4 regions of the Bacillus sp. BC08 genome follow, and region 2 is predicted to be linked to each of the others. Evidence: riboswitches for the same ligand, from Rfam matches in the RefSeq annotation. Region 2 holds a riboswitch; each other region holds the start of a gene.
The links. A riboswitch is a leader RNA that binds a small molecule or an ion and turns the genes downstream of it on or off. The one in region 2 is predicted to bind S-adenosylmethionine.

Region 1 (3,114 bases), on a different contig from region 2:
GCGATCTACTTCATTTTTCTCACCCTGCATATGAATGATCAGTTTCCCGTATGCTTCATGCTTTAATTGTGTAATATTACCGGATAAAATATTTGGATACACTTGAAAACGTTTTGTAGCGACAGCTAATGCTGGCTCTCCTGAAGCATTCCCTATAAAGGAGAGAGTTACAATTTCACCAGTAGTTTGTAGTTCTTTTTGTACTTCTTCTGGAATCTTCGCTGCAAATGCACTATTTACGAATTTCTTCGTTGTTACATGTTGTGGGTTTGTGAAGATATCCTTCACGGTCCCGCTTTCAACTACTGCTCCATGTTCCATAACAGCAACTCGGTCACATATACGCTGGATGACATTCATTTCATGTGTAATTAATAAAATTGTGATCCCGATTTCTTCATTAATCTTTAGTAATAGGTCAAGAATAGAATCCGTTGTTTCTGGGTCTAAAGCACTCGTTGCTTCGTCGCTTAATAAAACTTCCGGTTCATGTGATAGTGCACGTGCAATAGCAACACGCTGCTTCTGGCCACCAGAAAGTTCACTCGGATAGGCATCTTTTCGACTAAAAAGATCGACAATACGTAAATACTTTTCTACCCTTTGCTCAATTTCAGTTTTGGGAAGACCAGATAGACGTAACGGTAATGCAATATTTTCATAAACTGTCACAGTTTTAAGTAAGTTGAATCCTTGAAAAATCATCCCGATTTTTTGTCTCGATTTTGCTAGTTCTTTTGCTGATAAGGTTGTTAAGTCTTGGCCGTTTACAATGATATTTCCTGTCGTTGGTTTTTCTAATAAATTTACACATCGAATTAATGTACTTTTACCAGCGCCACTATATCCAATGATTCCAAATACTTCGCCCTTTTTTACTTGAAGGGAAGTAGACTTAAGTGCTTCTACATTCCCTTTTTTTGTTGTAAATACTTTGGATACATTTTTTAATTCAATCATTATCGTCAGCTCCTACCAAGACGGTAAAACAGAACCATCAAATTTTTTCTCGATAAATTCCTTTACTTCTTTAGATTGATAAGCTTTCTTTAATTTATTTACAACTGCATCATCTTTATTTTCAGTACGAACAACGACCCAGTTCACATATGGTGAATCTTTTCCTTCACGGAAGATAGAATCTTTCGCAGGGCTTAATTTTGCACCTAATGCAAAGTTTGTATTAATTGCAGCTGCTTTTACTTCACTTAGTTGTGTCGGTAATTGAGATGCCTCTAATTCAACAATCTTTAAATTTTTTGGATTTTCAATTACATCTTTCGCAGTCGCTTTTTCTGTCGCCTTTGGATCTACTTTTAAAACTCCTGCTTTTTCAAATAGCTTTAAAGCTCGAAGTTCATTCGTTGGATCATTTGGTACAGCGATTGCGTCGCCCTCTTTTAAGTCTTTTACATCCTTTAAGCTTTTAGAATATACGCCCATAGGGAATGTTACTGTTGAAAATACTTCCGTTAATTTCATATTGCGCTCAGCTTTAAATACGTCTAAATATGATTTCGTTTGATAGCTATTTACATCGAGGCTTTTTTCCTCTAAAGATACGTTTGGTGCTACATAATCATTAAATACTTTTACATCAATTTCGAGTCCGTCTTTCGCTGCCACTTCTTTTACCTTTTCAAAAATTTGTTCATGCGGTCCGCCAGTTACACCGACAGTAATCTTTTTCTCATCTAATGCTTTTACCTCTTTATCAGAATTAGCACCACATGCACTTAGCAATAATACCGCTCCACTTACAATGCTCAATAATACTTTTTTCATCTATAACTCCCCCTTCATATACGTTCCAAAATAAAAAGCACCTCTCAAAAATAAGAGAGGTGCCGAATAGACAAAATAGGTTCCTCTCTTATCTTCCAAAACGAAAACTCGTTTTGCAGGAATTAGCACCTTAGCTTATATGTTATAAGCTCGGTTGCCGGGCATCATCGGGCCAGTCCCTCCGCCACTCTTGATAAGAGTTTGTGTATGTAGTTTTTTAATATGGTACTAATAGTAAATCTTACAAAAAGAATTGTCAATGTTATTTTCTGAATATATTTTATTTTAAGGTAATCGAAACATTACCTTTCTTATGTCCCTGTTCCACATATATATGAGCTTCAGCAATTTCTTCTAATCGGTAGGTTCTATCAATAACAGGTTTTAAATGTTCTGTTTCAGTTAGTTCTTTTAGTAGAATCATATCCTCTTTACTTACCTTTGCCATCATTCCATTAACAGATACATATTTTCCATTGGATGTTAATGTATTTGTACAAAGGGATTTTTTATATTTACCAACTGCATCAAATATAATATCGTAGCGCTCGCGCCGCTTAGTAAAGTCTTCTTTCGTATAATCAATTACTGTATCAGCTCCTAAAGATTGAACGAGTTCAAAATTTGAATTACTGCAAACAGCCGTAACGGTCGCACCGAAATATTTAGCAAGTTGTACAGCAGCTGTTCCTACTGATCCTGAGGCACCATATATGAGCACTTGTTGCCCTTTTTTTATACGGCCCTTTCTCAGAAAATGCAATGCGGAAGTTCCACCAAAAGGAATAACTGCAGCTTCTTCATACGTCACATTGGTAGGTTTTAATGTTATTAATCCACTTTCATGTACGCATGTGTACTCGGCATAACCACCGAGGTTTAGTTCTGTTAATGCAAAAATTGGATCCCCTTTTTTAAATTGAGTTACATCTGTTCCTATTTCTTCGATTTCACCGGATAACTCTACGCCGAGTATAGGTTTTCTCGGTTTTCTGAAACCTAATATGATCCGCATAGGAATCCAAAATAAGAGGGGACTATTAAAACCTCGTATTCTACAATCTCCAGTTGATACACTTGTTGCGTGAATTTTAATTAATACTTCGTTCTTTTTAGGTGTAGGTTTCTCTATATTTTGAAGCTGAAGAACGTTAGGTGGTCCATACTGTGTGCAAATGATCGCCTTCATAATGACCTCCTGAAATGAGTTGTTGTTATTTACATCATATTTAAAACCTTCATTAAACATGTCGCTATATAGCGAATAAAGATTAAAAATTATATAGATTTCGTAGGAAAAGAGGTGATATTATTTTTGAAAAGGGGGCG
Region 2 (3,114 bases):
TTGATGATCACAAGGGTGAGGCCATTTAACGGTAATGAATTCACTTGAAAAGTCTGTTTCATTACAGTAAATTTGCTCTTTTGGAATGATTCCATGTAAGAGTGGATAGACGAAGAAATCCATTCCACCTGATATAACGTAAAAAGAAATGTCATTTTCATTTACAAATTGTATAAATTCATGAAAACCATTACGTATTTCAGCAGTTTCTATTAAAAATTGAATCATATTATCGTGTAGACTAGTAGGTATTAATTGAAATAATTGAGAAACACCTTCTTGAATAGACAGCTCTTGTGATAAAATTCTATTCTTTACTTCTTCGGCTTCTGGTGGTGCAAATTTTTCCATAATGGACATAATGTTATCATTATTTGTAATCGTGCCATCGAAATCACAAAATACTTGAATACTCATAATTTCACCCCATGAGAAGGATTTCCCCATATTTGTAGTGCACTATGCAAATTTATGTCATCTACTTCATGGAGTGGTGTATTTTGCAAAGTAGCATCAATTGCAGTACGGAAAGCTTTCCCGCCGCCTTGCGCCCCATTCGGATGTCCATGTATCCCGCCGCCAGCATTAATAACAACATCTTTACCGAAATCTCGCACAATAAAGGGAACGAAACCAGGGTGAATACCAGCAGACGGAACAGAAAAACTCTTCTTGAAAAATGGATCGTCTTCAGTTAAATATTTTGAGATAGCAAGAGCTTCCTCTTTTTCTAGTGCAACACTTCCGTATGGAGATGGGAATAATGAAAAGTCAGCTCCAGCATAACGTAATAGCTTTCCGAGTAATAATGAAGATGAAACTCCATATAACTTGGATGCTGAGTAAGCGCCACTTACAGCAGGGTGTGCCATAATGGGAACTGGGATTTCATCATCTTCTGCTAGTGATTGTAGTACATCTAGTCCGTAAGCAAATACGTTAAATAATAGAATATCAGCGCCAGCTTGCACTGCACGCTTCGCATTTTCTTTTAAATCAAAAGTTCGTCCTGTTAAATTTACGGCATATAACGTTTTATGCCCGTATGTTTCATATACGGATTGTAAAACTTCTTTTCCAGATGCGATGCGTTTCGTAAGTGGTGTTAATGTATTCTCAAATAATATCTCATCATCTTTTACTATATCTACACCACCACTTGCTTGATCGCGTAATTGCGTTTTTAAATACCCAATATTTCGTCCAATCATCCCTTTAAAAATACTCATTAAAAGAGGACGCTCATGCACTTGTAAAAGGTTTCGAATACCATCTATGCCGAACTTTGGGCCAGAAAAATGTTTTTTTAACTCGTCTGAAAAAGTTAAGTCAATTAATTTCACTTCGCCATCAAGTGATAGCTTTCCGAATGTAGTTGTTAAAATTGCTGGTAAATCTGGACTGAAATTTAATAATGGATATTCGATTTTAATAATCCCGCGTTTTACTTTTTTACGTAAATACGAATTGATATGTTCTTGATCAGCTAATTCCTCAACATGAATGACGTTGCCTTTATGCTGTTTTAATTGTTCTTGCAATAAGTGTGGCAAATGTGTCCAAGAGCCAATTGTTAAACCGAGTGCAATTTGCTCAGCTTTTTTTTCTAAGTTATGTGAATCATCATGGATTAAATATGTCGCTATAATTCCGCTCATTGTTATACCCTCCTAGTTAAATAAAAAAACCTCTCAGCTAAGGAGAGGTTTTTTTACAACCAGCTCCTTATCTGTCAGCGTAATGCTGCGAGAATTAGCACCGTGTCTACAATTGTAGATCGGTTGCCGGGTTTCGTCGGGCTCGTCCCTCCACCTGCTCTTGATAAGAAGTATTTAGAAATGTTTAAATTTTTAAGATAACTGAATTTTGTCAGATATTTTTCATGTTGTCAATTACTTTTTGAAAAAATTTAATTTATCAATTCGCTTAATGGCTTCTCGTAATCTATCTTCTGTATGCAAGAGACCCACGCGGACATAGCCTTCCCCATGTTCACCAAATCCAACACCAGGAGCAACTGCAACGTGTGCTTTTTCTAGTAAAATATCAGAAAATTGCTCAGATGTATAACCTTCTGGTACTGGAAGCCATGCAAAGAATGAGCCGGTTGGAATGTCTACATTCCAACCAATTGAGTGACAAGCTGAAATAAGAGCGTTCCTTCGAGATTCGTAACTATTTACAAGGTCTATTACGCAAGACTGTGAACTTAATAGTGCTTCGCGGGCAGCATCTTGAACTGCACCAAAAATACTAACGTACATATGATCTTGTAATAAGTTAATGGTTTCAATGACACTTTCATTTCCTACTGCAAAAGCGATACGCCACCCAGCCATATTGAAAGTTTTCGATAGAGTATAAATTTCAATTCCTGTATCTTTGGCACCGTCTGCTTGCAAGAAACTAACAGGTTTTTGACCATCAAATCCAATGGCACCGTAAGCAAAATCATGAACAACTAATATGTTATGTTCATTAGCAAAATGAATGGTTTCTTCAAAGAACTCTTTTGATGCAGTAGCACCAGTAGGATTATTTGGATAGTTTAAAAACATTAATTTTGCTTGTTTCGCAATAGAGTCATCAATTTTCGTATAATCTGGTAAAAAATTATTTTCTGCCAGTAGCGGCATTGTTTCAAATTGTGCTTTTGCTAAAGCAACTCCTGATAAATAATCTGGATAGCCTGGATCTGGAACGAGAATAGTATCACCAGGGTTTGTAAAACAAACTGGTAATTCTACTAATCCAGCCTTTCCGCCAAACAAAATAGCAACTTCTGTTTTGGGATTTACTACTACATCATATTCACGTTGATAGAATGTTGCCACGGCTTCTTTTAAACTTTCATGTCCGCGAAATGGCGGATATTTATGATGAATGGTTTTTTCAGCAGCATCTTGTAAAGCTTTTACGATATGCTGCGGTGTTGGTTGATCTGGATTACCTTGACCTAGATTAATAACATCGTGACCAGCTGCTACGACTTTGTTAACTTTTGCAACAAGTGAAGCGAAAAATTGTGTTGGCAATGATGTTACTATCTCAGAAGGTTGAAATAATTTCATACTTTCCACCTCTTTTGAAAGTTGTTACAATTCTAGTGACAAA
Region 3 (3,114 bases), on a different contig from region 2:
TCTTGGAATTTTTTCACTTCTAACTCAATTCCTTTTTTCTCAAGTAACGGCTTTGCCTTTTCTAAAATTTCAGCGTGCGGTACGTTAGAAGCCCCCACAACTAATTTCTTTTCATCTTTATCTTTCCCGCCACAAGCAGCTAACCCAAAAATTGAAGTTGAAATAAGTGCTGTAAGTAATAATTTTTTCATTTGAAACATCCTCCCGTTTTTTATTATCGTTTATCTATTCGAACCGTTACACGATCACCAATCCACTGAATGAAAAATACAACCAGTAATACACAAATTGTAGCAACGATTGTTACATCGTTATTTCCTCGTTGGAATCCTTCTAAATATGCAAGTGTTCCAAGGCCACCAGCACCAACAACTCCCGCCATTGCTGTATAGCCTACTAAAGCAATTGTCGTAACTGTAATGCCAGATACTAATGCTGGTAACGATTCTGGAATTAATACTTTCAAAATAATTGTGCTTGTTTTTGCTCCCATTGCTTTTGAAGCTTCAATTACACCTTTATCAATTTCGCGAAGTGCGATTTCAACCATTCTCGCGTAAAACGGTGCCGCTCCAATAATTAAAGCCGGCAATGCTGCACTTGCTCCAAGAATTGTTCCAAGCAAAATCTTTGTGAATGGGATTAATAAAATGATTAAAATAATAAACGGTATCGAACGGAAAATGTTTACGAACGCTCCAATCGCTGTGTTAACCGTCTTGTTTTCCCATAAATTATCTTTCGCTGTCATAAAAAGTAACAATCCTAAAATGAGTCCTAAAACAAATGTGGCAAGAGCTGCGATTGCCGTCATATATAACGTTTCACCAGTTGCTTCTAACATTTGATTCCAATCAACATTTGCCAGTAACTTATCCATGTGCAATCACCTCCAGCTCTACTTGATCTTGATGTATTCCCTCTATTGCTTGCTGAATCGCTGTTTCCTCACCATTTAAATGAACAACTAAACTACCGTAAGAACCGTCATTCGTTTGTGCGATATTTCCTTGCAAAATGCTAACTTCTATATCACTACGTTGCATTAATCTTTGAAGTACTGGTCTTTCTACAGCTTCACCGATAAACTGCAAACGAACTACTTTACCATCTGGATATTTTTCAATTAAACTTTCAATCGTTTCATTTGTATCTTCAGAATCTGTTAATTGCTTTACAAATCGTTTTGTAATATCTTGCTGTGGATTACGGAATACATCAAGTACTGGACCCGTTTCTACAATCTTCCCTTTCTCCATTACCGCCACTCGATTACAAATCTTTCGAATCACGTGCATCTCATGTGTAATAAGTACAATTGTTAAACCGAGACGCTTATTAATATCTAATAATAAATCTAAAATTTGATCTGTGGTTTCTGGATCAAGAGCTGACGTCGCTTCATCACATAAAAGCACTTGCGGATTGTTAGCTAACGCTCTTGCAATACCAACACGTTGCTTTTGTCCTCCGCTCAGCTGAGATGGATACGCATCTCCTCTTCCTTCTAATCCAACAAGATGAATTAACTCATCCACGCGTCTTCTTCTCTTCGCCTTATCAACACCTGCAATTTCAAGCGGGAACTCGATATTTTCGCGTACAGTTCGTGACCAAAGTAAGTTGAAATGCTGAAAAATCATTCCGATTTCTTGCCTTGCTTTACGAAGTTCACTTCCTGTAATCGCTGAAATCACGCGATTTGCAATTGTAATTTGGCCAGAAGTTGGTTTCTCTAACTGATTGAATAATCTGATTAAAGAACTTTTCCCAGCGCCACTATATCCGATAACACCAAAGATTTCACCTTTGTCTATTTTTAAATTGGCATTATCTACAGCAGTGACATCACCGCTTTTTGCTTTATATATTTTCTTTACATTCTCTAATAGAATCATGGTGTATCACCCCTTTTTTTATTTGGGTCGACTCCGCAATTTTTTATTTTTGATGCGTGTAGTCCACCGGTATCACTACTTTTATTATTTGAATGTCCTCCACATTCAAACAATAAAAAAACCTTTCTGCTTTAGAGAAGCAGAAAGGTTTATGTGCGTATATAACAGCATTATCCCTCTCTCTCATCTCTCAAAGCATTTGCTTTGCAGGAATTGGCACCATTTCAACATAAGTTGACGGTTGCCGGGCTTCACAGGGCACAGTCCCTCCACCTCTCTTGATAAGAGAAATCAGATTACATTTTCGTCTGATTTGTAATTTATGAAATTGTCTATATTTTATGAATTGAATTGTATCAATATCCACACACCATGTCAACAGAAATTTTCGTAAAAAATGAACCTTCAGAATTTCAAGCCCCTACTGACATCGGTTTACATATGTGAAACATCGATTCGACTAATAGCATCGTTCGATATGTTCCCGAATATTGTACACGTCCATCGTTCATTAACATTTGCAATCGTACATTGCCGTTTACCAATTGTTTTACATCTTCTTCATCTACACAAACAATTTGCTCCGTCCCTATTTCCTCATGTAGCAGTTCTATATAATCTCTTGAAATTTGTAACGAACAACTTTCATCTCCAAAGCGGAAATTAACAGTTTTTTCTCCTTGTCTTAAAAGCGGCTCTAAATGATATTGACCATTAGCGTAATTTACAAATGATTGCAGCAAAGAATATAATTTCACCTTGAATCACATCCTTCATATCACTTTCTATTACACATACCATTCCCTCTTACTAAAGAGCAATCCTGTTACTTTCGCTCGACAAATACTGTAACCACCCTGCATCTCGACATATTTCCCAAGAAATATGTCGAGGCGGCAAAAACTTTGCCGCCTACTTTAATTCCGTATATAAATATTCAACCGAATGAAATGCATATATCTTCTTCATAAGTGTCCCATTTTCAAAAACAAGTAAACACGGCACACTTTCGATTCCATACTCTTTCGCTAAATGCGGAGCATAATTTAAATCTAACATTCCAATTTTCAAATCTTCAATTGTCATCTCAACGACAGTTAACATCTTTTTTGCTAATTGGCATGTTCCACACATTGGAGTATATACATATAACACTGTTTTTTCTTCGTTCTCTATTAAGGCTGTTGCTTCGGCTCCTGTCCAGTCAATCACTTCT
Region 4 (3,114 bases), on a different contig from region 2:
TTTGAAAGAAAGGCGTTTGTTTCACGTGAAATTGTTCTCGTTGCTGTGTTAGCGGCAATTGCAGCAGTTAGCCGCGTACCATTCTCTATTTTACCAAGTGTACAACCGACTTCATTTATCATTATCGTTTCTGCGATTGTGTTTGGGAGTGAAACTGGTTTTATGATCGGTGCAACAGCAGCTATCGTATCAAACATTTTTTTAGGACAAGGTCCGTGGACGCCGTGGCAAATGTTTTCCTGGGGCATGATTGGTTTTATAGCTGGATTATTACGGAATACATTTTTAATGAAAAAGCTATGGGGAAGACTTCTATACGGATTGTTTGTTGGATTTTTATTTGGCTGGATTATGAACTTATGGGGGCTTCTTGGGTTTATACGTGAGGCAACGTGGGAAGCTGTCGTTTCGTATTATATCGCAAGTTTTTATTTCGATTTAAGCCATGCGATTTCGAATGTTATTTTCTTACTACTATTTAGTACGTCTTGGATTACGATTCTTACGAGATTTAAAAAGAAATATGGCATATTAGATAAGCATAACATGGCATAGAAAAGCATATTCATATAAGGTAGGGTCGCGACTTACATATTCGTTTGCCTCTTTCATGCTTCTTACATATTGTAAGGAGCATTTTTTATTGTCAAAAAATCGATTCAATATATGTCGGCTATTATATAAAATTATTTGTATAATAGTATGTGAGAACTATTTTCAAAAGGGAGGTGTATAGTTAATGAAGTTAGTTATTCCGAAGCAACACGGTGCATGGGCCATGCTCGTTATACCATTTCTATTAAGTGTCATACTTGGGAAACCTACTATGTATCATATTCCATTGTTTTTAGCGTGGTTCTTTATCTATTTAGCTACGTATCCATTTCTTACGTACATAAAGCAAAGACGAAAAAAAGAGTTTTTACACGCAGCAATTGTATATTTTATCATCGCTTTCGTATTTGGGATGATTTCTCTAGTATATGAATGGCGCATTCTTTTATTCGTAACAGTAATGATTCCATTATTTATAGTAAATATGTATTACGCCCGTCAAAAGAATGAAAGAGCGTTACTAAATGACATTAGTGCGATTATTGTTTTCTGTATTGGTGGTTTAGTTAGTTATTATTTTTCAATGAAACTTATAGATAAAACAGCACTATTTATTGCGCTTATATCATTTTTATATTTTTTAGGAAGTACGTTTTATGTGAAAACGATGATACGTGAGAAAAACAACCCGAAGTATCGTTTTATATCATGGGGGTATCATATTTTATTAACAATCATCGTATTTGCTATCAATCCGTGGTGCTCTCTTATCTTCATACCGAGTGTCATTCGGGCAATTATGTTGTATGGTAAAAAGATTTCTATTATAAAAGTAGGTATTTTAGAAATTGCTAATTCTGTATATTTTTTAATTATAACGGTAATAATTATGAAGTATGCCATTTGAAAAAGCTTCCCACCTTATGATGGGAAGCTTTTTCAATCTTGTTCTAAAATGTGAACCGTGTAATCACAACGTTGAATAGCTTGTTCGATCGCATAAAGGGATTGTTCAATACGTGCGCGATTAAAATCTTTTTCCACAGTCTGTAGTGCTGCTTCTAAACAATGTTTTGCTTCTTGTAATGATTGAAATGAATCTTGTACATATCCGCGAGCATTTTCGTGCATTTCATAATCCTCCTTGCATATTCATATATGTATAGTATGAGCAGTAAAGAAGAAAATATTATTTGTTATATTTGTTTGACAATTAAAATGAAATTACGTATAGTAAGAATTAAGTGAATATTTTCTTATCCAGAGAGGTGGAGGGACTGGCCCGATGAAACCCAGCAACCGCGATGCAGGTGCTAATTCCAGCAGAACATATTTGTTCTGGGAGATAAGACGAAGATATATACGTAACTTCTTCTTATCGGAGAGGTTTTTTTGTTGCAAAAAAACCGATTACGAAAATTTATATTAAGAAGAAAGGGGTTGCGAAGTACTGTGACACTCGAAAAATACGTAAAACTGCGTAGTACAGTTTATGAATATATGATAGAGCAAGATAAGCCAATATCATTGTTAGATATTCAAGAACATATCGTTTCGCATCATGAAGGAAAATTCACGAAAAAGATGTTACATCAATTTTATTTATCAAGACTATTAGATGAACTGAAACTGGATGGGAAAATTACATTAGCTGATGAATATCTCTATACGGAAAAAGGGGTATTTTATAAGGCGGGAAAAGGGAGCTAAGCTCTCTTTTTTTTGAAGTATGTAGAGTAAAAGACTGCTTAAGCAGCCTGATACAAGGGAATGGTGTTGAGTGTGTAGTGTCAAAGATTGAATGTGCCTGAAAGAGGCACTTCATATCGGCTGCAAATGAAAAGAGACACCTCCGCCGAATAGGTGTCAGTCGTTTTGTCATATAGACTTGCTATTTGACAGTTATTAGAATAACATGCAGGGGTTATTGAAGTCAAAAGGGAATTAAAGGAAGAGGTGTTGTTATGTACGCTTACTTATTACAGGATATAACGAAATGGATTCCTAAGTACATTTTGGATAAAGGGTATGAATATTATGAAGAGGGACATGTAGACGATGTTGAAATACAAGACAAGAAAATATTTGCTTTCGTTACTGGAAATGCAGGAAACTATGAAGTGATTATTGATCTTGAAGATTTTACAGAAAGTAGCTGCGAGTGTCCTTATGAGAATCTTTGCAAGCATATGGCGGCAGTTGTTTATGATATTCAAAGTGCTGGTGAAAGTACGGTGAAAGAGAAACTAAAAGATTTAGACAAAGAAGAGTTACTTACAGTATTAAACCGTTTATTACAAAGTTCGAAAAACGTGCAAATTGTAGAGAAGATGTTAAAGAAGGGGAAACTTTAACTTAAAGAGGGAGTTGTTTTGTAGTGAATGTACTACTTGTATACGCTCATCCCAGTCCTTCCAGTTTTAACGCGGCGATTTTAAAGCATGTGCAAAAAGGATTACAGGAAACAGATCATTCGGTTACGGTACTTGATTTATATAAAGAACAATTTGATCCCGTCCTTGTATTTAATGAGGAGAAGAAAAGACGTGATTTAGTAAA

Region 1: linked by a shared signal. The riboswitch ahead of ACXVYO_RS00800 (MetQ/NlpA family ABC transporter substrate-binding protein) and the one ahead of mtnW (2,3-diketo-5-methylthiopentyl-1-phosphate enolase) in region 2 are both predicted to bind S-adenosylmethionine.
Region 3: linked by a shared signal. The riboswitch ahead of ACXVYO_RS03075 (methionine ABC transporter ATP-binding protein) and the one ahead of mtnW (2,3-diketo-5-methylthiopentyl-1-phosphate enolase) in region 2 are both predicted to bind S-adenosylmethionine.
Region 4: linked by a shared signal. The riboswitch ahead of ACXVYO_RS06770 (hypothetical protein) and the one ahead of mtnW (2,3-diketo-5-methylthiopentyl-1-phosphate enolase) in region 2 are both predicted to bind S-adenosylmethionine.

Annotation. Positions count from the first base shown of each region.
Region 1 covers NZ_JBTGPA010000007.1:69,885-72,998, reverse strand. Annotated here, with positions in the region: gene ACXVYO_RS00805 (methionine ABC transporter ATP-binding protein) at 1-960, opposite strand, end outside; gene ACXVYO_RS00800 (MetQ/NlpA family ABC transporter substrate-binding protein) at 973-1,785, opposite strand; SAM riboswitch class I at 1,871-1,985, opposite strand; gene ACXVYO_RS00795 (NAD(P)-dependent alcohol dehydrogenase) at 2,066-2,974, opposite strand.
Region 2 covers NZ_JBTGPA010000035.1:763,493-766,606, forward strand. Annotated here, with positions in the region: gene ACXVYO_RS22185 (2-hydroxy-3-keto-5-methylthiopentenyl-1-phosphate phosphatase) at 1-417, opposite strand, end outside; gene mtnW (2,3-diketo-5-methylthiopentyl-1-phosphate enolase) at 414-1,658, opposite strand; SAM riboswitch class I at 1,723-1,828, opposite strand; gene ACXVYO_RS22195 (aminotransferase class I/II-fold pyridoxal phosphate-dependent enzyme) at 1,893-3,071, opposite strand; gene ACXVYO_RS22200 (carbon-nitrogen family hydrolase) at 3,086-3,114, shown strand, end outside.
Region 3 covers NZ_JBTGPA010000018.1:170,740-173,853, reverse strand. Annotated here, with positions in the region: gene metQ (methionine ABC transporter substrate-binding lipoprotein MetQ) at 1-191, opposite strand, end outside; gene ACXVYO_RS03080 (methionine ABC transporter permease) at 215-880, opposite strand; gene ACXVYO_RS03075 (methionine ABC transporter ATP-binding protein) at 873-1,898, opposite strand; SAM riboswitch class I at 2,079-2,186, opposite strand; gene ACXVYO_RS03070 (hypothetical protein) at 2,312-2,656, opposite strand; gene ACXVYO_RS03065 (thioredoxin family protein) at 2,811-3,114, opposite strand, start outside.
Region 4 covers NZ_JBTGPA010000027.1:98,799-101,912, reverse strand. Annotated here, with positions in the region: gene ACXVYO_RS06785 (ECF transporter S component) at 1-555, shown strand, start outside; gene ACXVYO_RS06780 (YwiC-like family protein) at 740-1,462, shown strand; gene ACXVYO_RS06775 (hypothetical protein) at 1,495-1,686, opposite strand; SAM riboswitch class I at 1,809-1,907, shown strand; gene ACXVYO_RS06770 (hypothetical protein) at 1,948-2,265, shown strand; gene ACXVYO_RS06765 (SWIM zinc finger family protein) at 2,520-2,909, shown strand; gene ACXVYO_RS06760 (NAD(P)H-dependent oxidoreductase) at 2,933-3,114, shown strand, end outside.